DNA from 3 places in the Kitasatospora griseola genome. Region 3 is predicted to be linked to each of the others. Evidence: riboswitches for the same ligand, from Rfam matches in the RefSeq annotation. Region 3 holds a riboswitch; each other region holds the start of a gene.

Region 1 (3,205 bases), 4.0 Mb from region 3:
GCCGATCCCGTCGGAGAGCGGGCCTGCGAGCACCAGGCCGAGCGGCATCAGCGCCTCCGCGGTCAGCTGGTCGTAGGAGCTGACCCGGGACAGCATCTGCTCGGGTATGTGCACCTGGAGTGACGTCTCCCACAGCACGAAGAACAGGGAGACGCCGACTCCGGTGCACGCCTCCAGCAGAGCGATCACCACGACCGGAGCGCCGGATCCGATGATCAGCGCCTGACAGGAGGCAACCACCATCGCGACGGCCGCCACCGCCATCGGACGGGCCGGTTTGAGGCGGTAGGCACAGACGTCGCCGACGATCGCACCGAGGCCGAAGGCGGTGACCACCACGGCCCAGGCGCCGGCCCCGCCCCACTCGCGATCCGCCAGCACCGGACCGAGCACGAACACCGAGGGCAGCACCACCACGTGGTAGACCGCGATCACGAGCATGCTCGACCACACCCAGGACCGCTGGCGCACCTGCTGCCAGCCGACCCGGAGTTCGGCCAGGAACCCGAGGCGCTCGGCCCGCTCCGTGACGGCCCTCCCGCCCACCGTGCCGAGCCTCGCCAGCACTGCGGCGCTGGCGGCGAAGCTCGCTGCGTCCGCCAGCAGTGCGCCGCCGGGGCCGGCGACGGCAACCAGCGCACCGGCCAGCACCGGGCCGACCACCAGCCCCGCCGAGTGGACGAACCCGCGCAGCGCATTGGCCTCGCCCAGCCGTTCACTGGGCACCAGCAGCGGCAGCAGCCCCGTGGAGGCAGGCAGGAAGAAAGCGTCCGCCACGCCGAACACCACCATCAGCGCCGCCAGCACCCCGACCCGGGCCGTCCCGGTGAGCAGCAGCACCGCGACAGCCGTCTGGACCGCGCACCGCACCAGATCGGAGACCAGCATGATCCGCTGTCTCGGTATCCGGTCCGCCCACACGCCGCCGGCCAGTGTGAACACCAGCATCGGCAGCAAGCCCGCCGCCGCCACCAGGCCGACATCGGCAGCTGACCCGCCGATCGACAGCACTGCGAACGGCAGCGCCACGAACGACACCCTGTCCCCCAGTACGGACAGCGACTGAGCGACGAACAGACGGGCGAACTGGCGCTCCACCCGGAGCACTTCGGGAATCAGCGCAGCCACGGGCACCTCCACAGCGGGTCGGGGAACAGCGATCACCGTGATGGTAGGGAGCCCCCGAACGGGCTGTCGCGCGATTTATCCGCAAGGTCGGCAATGCTCTGGTTCACCTCAACTGCCCATGCTTCTCAGGCGAGTTGACGTTCAGTCAAATTCATGGGACCGGAGCCCGGACGCCCGCCTTCCCCTCCACCCGATTCCCAATCCCACCGATCGGTCAGACTTTCGCATCCGATCGCCCCACCCCCGACTGCCCGATCACCCACCCCCCGACCACCCACCCCCCGACCACCCGATCAGACCGCTCCCCCTCCTCCGAACTCCCGCCAACCGGTCGCCCACGCACGGCCGCCACGCCTCCCCGCCCGCGCCCGGGCGCTCCGCGTCCGAACCCGGCCAGACCTGCGTGACTCGCCCGTGATGCCGGCGCGATGAGCTTGTGATTGCTCCGTTCGAGTGAATAGGCTCGGTCCGGCCCGCACCGCCGGGCCCCGCACGCGGCAACGCCGAACCCTGCCCGCCGCGTTGCCGGGTCGATCACCACAACCCTGGGCGGGGACGGGGGAACCAGGTACGTCGCCGTCCCCCACGGCTAGGGGTGAAGTCGCCCGAACCGGCTCCGACCGGCAGACGGCGGCCGGGCCTCCCTCCGGGTCCGAACCCGACAGCTCACCTCGCAGGCGTGCGGAGAGGATCGAGCATGCTCTTCACGGGTTCCGGGCGTCACCGTAAGCAGAGCCAGGCGGAGAAAGCCGCCGAGCGGGCCATCGCCGCGGCCGGCGTCGTCGGTGTCGGCATCGCACTGCCACTGCTCACCGCGACGGGTGCACAGGCCGCGCCCAGCGCGGTCTGGGACCGGGTCGCCGACTGCGAGAGCGGCGGCAACTGGAGTCTCGACTCGGGCGACGGCATGTACGGCGGTCTCCAGATCACCGCCCAGCGCTGGGTCGACTACGGCGGCACCCAGTACGCCGAGCTGCCCAACGGCGCCACCCGCAGCCAGCAGATCGTGGTCGCCGAACGCATCCTGGCCACCGAGGGCCCGCAGCCGTGGGCCTCGTGCGCCGACTCGTCGGACCTGCGCGTGGCCAGCGCTCCCGGCGTGGTGGACACCAACGACTCGGCGGACGAGTCGGGTGCGCTGCGCGGTGCCCGCGGCGCGGCAGCTGCCAACACCGCCTCGGACGGCACCGTCGCCGCCCCGAACGCCGCCCCGGTCTTCTCCGGCCTGCCCGGCTACGACCCGGTGTCCCACGTGTACTGGTACCAGAAGAACGGCGGCTGGTTCTGGACCAGCCACCAGAGCCTGTACGAGCGCTACATGCAGCTGACGCACCCGCAGCCGCCGACCGCTGCACCGTCCCCGACCACCACCCCGGACGCGCAGGCCCCGACCGCTCCGGCCACCCCGGTCGTCCCGGCACCGCCGACCGACCCGAGCACCGCCCCGAGCCCGAACCCCACCCCGAACCCCACCACGCCCTCCGACGGCCAGAATGGCAACGGAAACGGGCACGGGAACGGGACGGAGAACGGCAACAGCAACAACGGCGCAGGCAACGGCCAGGGGCAGGGTCAGGACCAGGGCCAGGGCGAGACCGGAGGCGGAAACGGAACCGGCGGCAACCAGTCGCCCGCACCGACCACCTCGCCGACCGCTCCGAACACCGACCCGAGCCAGGCGGCCGGCGCGCTGCAGCCGAGCACGTCCACGTCGCCCACCAGCAGCCCGCCGGCCACCGACACCCCGGCGGCCGGCACCCCGGCCGCCCAGCCGTACACCGTCGGCCCGGGTGACACGCTGGCGAAGATCGCCCGCACCCACGAGCTGGACGGCGGCTGGACCGAGCTCTACAACGCCAACAAGCAGGTGCTGGGCGAGAACCCGGACCTGATCCAGCCGGGCCAGGTGCTGAACCTGGGCTGAGGACTGCCAGGCCGGGCCACCGTCGCTTCGGGGCGGCGGCCCGGCGCGGTGCAGGCCGCCGCGGTGCTCCCTCGACGGAGTTCCCGGCGAGGCCGTCGCCCCGTCCCCGGCGCTCTCCCACTCCCCGCTCAGGCGATCACTCCGGCGGCGCGC
Region 2 (3,205 bases), 370 kb from region 3:
CGCGGCGAGGCCGACCTGATCCACGAGTTCGCCTTCCCGCTGCCGATCTACGCGATCTGCGACCTGCTGGGCGTCCCCGCCGAGGACCAGGACGACCTGCGCGACTGGGCCGGCATGATGATCCGACACACGGGCGGTAAGCGCGGGGGAGTGGGCCGCGCGGTCAAGCAGATCCGCGGCTACCTGGCCGACCTGATCCACCGCAAGCGGGCCGACCTCGGCGACGACCTGATCTCCGGCCTGATCCGGGCCGGTGACCACGGCGAGCACCTGACCGAGAACGAGGCCGCGGCGATGGCCTTCATTCTGCTCTTCGCGGGGTTCGAAACCACCATCAACCTGGTCGGAAACGGACTTTTCGCCCTGCTTCGCAACCCCGGCCAGCGCACCCTGCTCCAGGACTCGCTGGCCCGCGGCGAGTCGGGCCTGCTGGAGACCGGCATCGAGGAACTGCTGCGCTACGACGGCCCGGTGGAGCTGGCGACCTGGCGGTTCGCCACCCGGCCGCTGACCATCGGAGGGGTGGACATCCCGGTGGGCGATCCGGTGCTGGTGGTGCTGGCCGCGGCGGACCGCGACCCGACCCGGTTCTCCGACGAGAACACCCTGGACCTGGCCCGGGCGGACAATCCGCACCTCGGTTTCGGGCACGGGATCCACTACTGCATCGGCGCGCCGCTCGCCCGGCTCGAAGGGCAGCGCGCGATAGGCACACTGCTGACACGGCTGCCGGACCTCCAGCTCGCCGCCGATCCGGCCGAACTCCGTTGGCGGGGCGGGCTGATCATGCGCGGGCTGCGGGAGCTCCCGGTCTCCTTCACGCCCCGCTGACCCCGGTTTCGACCGCGGCCGACCTGCTCCCGCGCGGGATCGCCAACTGTCGTGCCGGGGGCGCGCGTGCGCCCCCGGACGGGCGAATGCGGACATACATGGACGGTTTGTGCACGAGATGTGAAGGTCCGTAATTTCGGCGTGATACCGGTGATATGAGCTTGTGATTGCTCATCAGCTCTGCTTACTCTCCGATCTGCCCGCAGCCGTGGGCCCCGAACGCGGCACGCCGAGTCCTGTCCACCGCGCCCTCGGGACACCGACCAGGAATTCGGACAGGAGCGGGGGACCCAGGTGTGAACGCCGTAGCAGTTCCGACGGCTTGGGGTGAAGCCGCCCGGGAGCGGACGCAGTCGCGTCCCCGCTCCCCGGCGGCCGGGCCAGCCTCCCGGTCCGAACCCGACAGCTCACCTCGCAGGCGTGCGGAGAGGAAGTCCCATGCTGTTCACCGGTTCCGGCCGTCACCGCCGTAGTACCAAGGCCGAGAAGGTCGTCGCCGCCGCAGGCGTGGCGTCCGTGGGCCTGGCCCTGCCCCTGCTGTCCGCCACCGGAGCGGCCGCCGCGCCCGCCGACACCTGGGACCGCGTCGCCCAGTGCGAGAGCGGCGGCAACTGGGCCATCAACACCGGCAACGGGTACTACGGCGGCCTGCAGTTCTCCTCCTCCACCTGGCGCGCCTACGGCGGCAGCGAGTACGCGTCCCGCGCCGACCAGGCCTCCCGCTCCCAGCAGATCGCGGTGGCCGAGCGGGTGCTCGCCTCCCAGGGCCCCGGCGCCTGGCCGGTCTGCTCGGGCAAGGCCGGCCTGACCAAGGGCGGCGGCAGCGGCTCCCAGGACACCGCCTCCCGCTCGCAGCAGCGCCCGGCCACGCAGCAGCAGCAGTCGACCAAGACGCCGAAGTCCCAGCAGCAGCAGACCCCGAAGGCGCAGCAGCCGCAGCAGGGCCACAAGTCCCCGAAGCCGGCCACCACCTCGCAGGCCGCCGGGAAGTACACCGTGCAGAGCGGTGACACGCTGTCCGGCATCGCCGCCGCGCGGAACCTGTCCGGTGGCTGGGAGCAGCTGTTCCAGGCGAACCGCGACGTGATCGGCGGCAACCCCGACCTGATCGTCCCCGGGCAGGTCCTCTCGATGTGACGCCGCGGAGCGTCGGCCGGCCGGGCTGACGCTCCGTCCGTTCCGGGCGCGCGCCGAGCAGTTCGCGCCGTCCGGAACGGCCCGGTGGCGGGCAAACAGGTGAACTACCAGTGAGTAGCCGGGCCACACGGTGAGACGGGGCCCGGCCGGGCGTGGCCGCAGGCATGTCTGCGGCTAGGCTCTGGGCGTAACGACCACACATCCGCTTCCGCTAGGAGATGCCTCGTGCCGTCCATTGATGTCGTCGTAGCCCGTGAGATCCTCGACTCCCGCGGCAACCCCACGGTCGAGGTCGAGGTCGGTCTCGACGACGGCAGCACCGGTCGCGCGGCTGTCCCGTCGGGCGCCTCCACCGGCGCCTTCGAGGCGCTGGAGCTCCGCGACGGCGACAAGAACCGCTACTTCGGCAAGGGCGTCGAGAAGGCCGTCCTCGCCGTCATCGAGCAGATCGGCCCGGAGCTGGTCGGCTACGACGCCACCGAGCAGCGCCTGATCGACCAGGCCATGCTCGACCTGGACGCCACCCCGGACAAGTCCTCGCTCGGCGCCAACGCCATCCTCGGCGTCTCGCTCGCCGTCGCGCACGCCGCGTCCGAGGCCAGCGACCTGCCGCTGTTCCGCTACCTGGGCGGCCCGAACGCCCACGTGCTGCCGGTCCCGATGATGAACATCCTCAACGGCGGCTCGCACGCGGACTCCAACGTCGACATCCAGGAGTTCATGATCGCCCCGATCGGCGCGGAGTCCTTCTCCGAGGCCGTCCGCTGGGGCGTCGAGGTCTACCACACCCTCAAGGGCGTGCTGAAGGAGCGCGGGCTCTCCACCGGCCTGGGCGACGAGGGCGGCTTCGCCCCGAACCTGGACTCCAACCGCGAGGCCCTCGACCTGATCACCGAGGCCATCAAGAAGGCCGGCTACACCCCGGGCAAGGACGTCGCGCTCGCCCTGGACGTCGCCGCCTCCGAGTTCTACAAGGACGGCGCCTACCAGTTCGAGGGCAAGGCCCTGTCGGCCGCCGAGCTGGTCGAGTACTACGCCGAGCTGGTCGCCGCCTACCCGCTGGTCTCCATCGAGGACCCGCTGGACGAGTCCGACTGGGACGGCTGGAAGGCCATCACCGACAAGCTGGGCGACAAGGTCCAGCTGGTCGGCGACGACCTGTTCGTCACCAACCCGGAGCGCCTGCGCCGGGGCATCGAGACCGGCACCGCCAACGCGCTGCTGGTGAAGGTCAACC
Region 3 (3,205 bases):
GGGGTCCGGGAAGTCGGGGTCCTTGCTGCCCATCAGCACCAGCGCGGGGACCTCGACGGCCTCGCACCAGCCGACCGGCGCGGAGTCGCCCTTGAGGTAGCCGCGCAGCGCGGCCTTGCGGGCGGGCTCGCGCAGCATCTCGGCGAGGCCGGCCCGGTAGGCGTCGAAGTCGGCGGGTCGCTCGGTCGGGTAGTAGAACTTCTGCAGCGCGCTCCACAGGCCCGGGAAGGCGGACACCAGCGGGGCGGCCAGCCCGAACATCGCCTTCTGGAAGCCGTTCAGCGGGAGGTTCTCGATGAAGGCGTCGATCAGCACCACCCCGGCGGTGCGCCCGGGGGCGAGTCCGGCCGTGCGGACCACCGTGGCGCCGGTGTACGAGCTGCCGGCCAGGACGGCGCCGCGCAGGTCGAGGTGGTCGAGCAGGGCGACCAGGTCCTCGGCGATCGCGGCGGGGGAGTGGTCGGTGAAGCCGGTGGAGGACTCGCCGAGGCCGCGCAGGTCCATGGTGATCACCCGGTGTCCGGCGGCGGTCAGCAGCGGGACGAGGTGCCGGTAGGCGGCGCGCTTGTCGAGCATGCCGGGCAGCAGGACCACCGGGACGCCGTCGCCGGGGGTGTCGTCGTAGGCGATCCGGCCGCCGGTGACGTCGAGGTACCGGGTGGTGCCGAGGGTGCTGCTCATGGTGGGCCTCCTGGGCGGGCGGGTGCGGTGCGCCGGGCGCTGGAGGCCCGACCGACTGCCGATAGCCATAAAGCTAAGGCTAATAGCCTTAGCCGTCAAGCGGGGCGGCCGGCCGGGTCGTCAGATGTTCTCCATCTTGAACGGGTCGTGCTCGGCGAGCAGCTTCTCCAGCCGGGCCTGGTCCACCCGGCTGGTGATCGCGCCCTCCTCCTGGCGGTCCCGGACCACCTTGGCCAGCGTGAACGCGGAAGTGATCACGTACAGCACGCCGACGGCGAGGAAGGCGCGCATCCAGGCGCTCACCGGCAGGTAGGCGATCCCGATGGTGAGGGCGATGGCGGCCAGCGCGAAGGAGGCGGCGGCCTGCAGGAAGTAGGCGGCGGTGGTCCGGTGCGGCACGGTTGCGGTCATGGCATCAGGGTCGCGCCGGCCCGGGAGCGGGGCGTGAGTACGGATACTCAACCGTGCGGTCACCATCCGTCAGGTACGGCCTGGTGAATCGTCATAAATCGCCCATAGGGCGTCAGGAAATCTTCACCGTCTCCCGGGAGGAGCTTGGAATCATGGGGTCCATAGGATTAACGTTTGATAACGCAGCGCGGTCGGCAACGCCGTAACCATGCGGCACCGTGCGCCACGCCTAATCCACTTGGGCACACCCTTCGGGGCGTCCCAGGAGCCGGGGAACCACGTTCCACCGGGGTGAATCGGGACGGCCCTGGGCCCGACCGTAGGAGACCTTCCACCTCCGAACCCGTCAGCTAACCCGGTCGGCGGCAGGGAAGGAAGGAGCACGCCCCCGTGGCGTCGACCTACACCGAGAGCACCGGCACCCAGCTGCTCGACCACCCGGTCGAGCCGGAAGCCGCCCGGCACCGGCTGCCCCGTCAGTCCCGCGCCGGCGCGCCCCTGCTGGGCGTCACCGCGATGACCGCCGCGCTCAGCGCCACCGGACTCGCCGCCGCCCCCGCGCAGGCCGCCGCCCCGGTGCCCGTCACCGCCGCCGACGAGGTCTCCGACGGACTGCTCGCCGCCGACCCCGGCCTCGCCCTCGCCGCCCGCATCCAGCAGCAGGCCGACGGCCAGCGCACCTCCGCCGACGAATCCGCCCGGCTCGCCGCCGCCCAGGACGCCGAGGCCAAGCGCGCCGCCCAGCAGGCCGAGGCCGAACGGGACGCGCACACCCTGCCGGTGGCCGGCTACCAGCTGACCGCGCACTTCGCCCAGGCCGGCTCGCACTGGGCGCACCTGCACACCGGCCTGGACTTCGCCGCCCGCACCGGCACCCCCGTCGCCGCCGTCGCCGGAGGCACCGTCACCTCGGCGGGCTGGTCCGGCCCCTACGGCTACCGGGTCATCCAGACCCTCCCCGACGGCACCGAACTCTGGTACTGCCACCTCTCCCGGATCGTCACCGCCTCCGGCCCGGTCGCCCCCGGCGCCGTGCTCGGCGCGGTCGGCGCCACCGGCAACGTCACCGGCCCGCACCTGCACCTGGAGGTCCGCCCCGGCGGCGGCGCCCCGGTCGACCCGCTGCCCTGGCTCCAGCAGCTCGGCCTGCAGCCGTAACTCCCGCGCTCACCGACGGCCGTCGTCTCCCGGCAGGAGTCGGCGGCCGAACACCGCGCACCCGAACAGCACCCCGCCGGCCAGGAAGAACGGCTCGTACAGCAGTGTCGCGAAGCGGGCCGTCGCGGCCGGCTCCGCCACCGAGCGGTGACCGGCCGCCAGCGCCGCCCGGTCCGGCACGGACGGCGCGGCGTGCACGATCAGCACCACCGCCGTGCCCCGCGCGGCCCACAGCAGCTGCGGGCCGGCAGCCGCCCGCCCCACGGCCGCACCAGCGCCAGGGCAGCGGCCGCCGCGCACAGCGGTGTCGCGACGACGTCGATCACCAGCAGCGGCGTGTTGTCCAGCACCGACAGGCCGCCCGGCCCGGCCGCCCAGCAGCCAGTACAGGTGCACCAGGGCGAAGCCCGCCGACCAGAACGCGGCGGCCAGGGCGGCGACCCGCCGGAACGACGGGCACAGGCCGGCCGCGGCGGCGCCGGCGGGAGTCACGATGTCCATGGCTCCACCCTGGCCCGGCGGCCCCGCCCCGCGGATCGTCCGGACGGCCACGGCCGATGGATCATCAGGACGATCCCCGGGTCCTCCGAACGGCGGACCCGACGGGCCGGAGCCCTCAGTACACCTCGGGGGCCAGCTCCGGGAACTCCTCCAGCAGCAGCCGGGCCAGCCCCGGTACCGTCCACTCGCCGCACAGGTCGATCGCGGCCTGTGCCACCGCCTCCTCGAACTCCTCGAACTCCCCGGCGAGTTCGTCCGGCATCGGCAGACCCCGGGCGGTCAGCTCCGCCAGGTTGCGGTAGCTGCGCCGCATCAGGCCCTGCTCCAGCAGCCGGCGCGCGCCGTCCGTGGACACCCCGACCAGCAGCGCCCGCTCCGGGCCCCAGCCGCCGTCCGGCTCCACGCCCGGCACCCGCTCGTACGCGGCGAAGCGCTCCTCGACGTCCAGCGCCCG

What was found. Region 3 has a riboswitch for cyclic di-AMP ahead of ACI1MP_RS17960 (M23 family metallopeptidase). Riboswitches for the same ligand answer to the same signal wherever they lie in the genome.
Region 1: linked by a shared signal. The riboswitch ahead of ACI1MP_RS35735 (transglycosylase family protein) and the one ahead of ACI1MP_RS17960 (M23 family metallopeptidase) in region 3 are both predicted to bind cyclic di-AMP.
Region 2: linked by a shared signal. The riboswitch ahead of ACI1MP_RS16250 (transglycosylase family protein) and the one ahead of ACI1MP_RS17960 (M23 family metallopeptidase) in region 3 are both predicted to bind cyclic di-AMP.

What each region holds. Positions count from the first base shown of each region.
Region 1 covers NZ_CP173360.1:8,035,009-8,038,213, reverse strand. The annotation lists gene ACI1MP_RS35740 (MFS transporter) at 1-1,128, opposite strand, end outside; cyclic di-AMP (ydaO/yuaA leader) riboswitch at 1,654-1,822, shown strand; gene ACI1MP_RS35735 (transglycosylase family protein) at 1,826-3,052, shown strand; gene ACI1MP_RS35730 (diiron oxygenase) at 3,181-3,205, opposite strand, start outside.
Region 2 covers NZ_CP173360.1:3,631,324-3,634,528, reverse strand. The annotation lists gene ACI1MP_RS16255 (cytochrome P450) at 1-831, shown strand, start outside; cyclic di-AMP (ydaO/yuaA leader) riboswitch at 1,083-1,266, shown strand; gene ACI1MP_RS16250 (transglycosylase family protein) at 1,270-1,968, shown strand; gene eno (phosphopyruvate hydratase) at 2,194-3,205, shown strand, end outside.
Region 3 covers NZ_CP173360.1:4,004,498-4,007,702, reverse strand. The annotation lists gene ACI1MP_RS17970 (alpha/beta fold hydrolase) at 1-681, opposite strand, end outside; gene ACI1MP_RS17965 (YiaA/YiaB family inner membrane protein) at 802-1,092, opposite strand; cyclic di-AMP (ydaO/yuaA leader) riboswitch at 1,309-1,472, shown strand; gene ACI1MP_RS17960 (M23 family metallopeptidase) at 1,483-2,250, shown strand; gene ACI1MP_RS17955 (DUF3995 domain-containing protein) at 2,260-2,751, opposite strand; gene ACI1MP_RS17950 (hypothetical protein) at 2,867-3,205, opposite strand, start outside.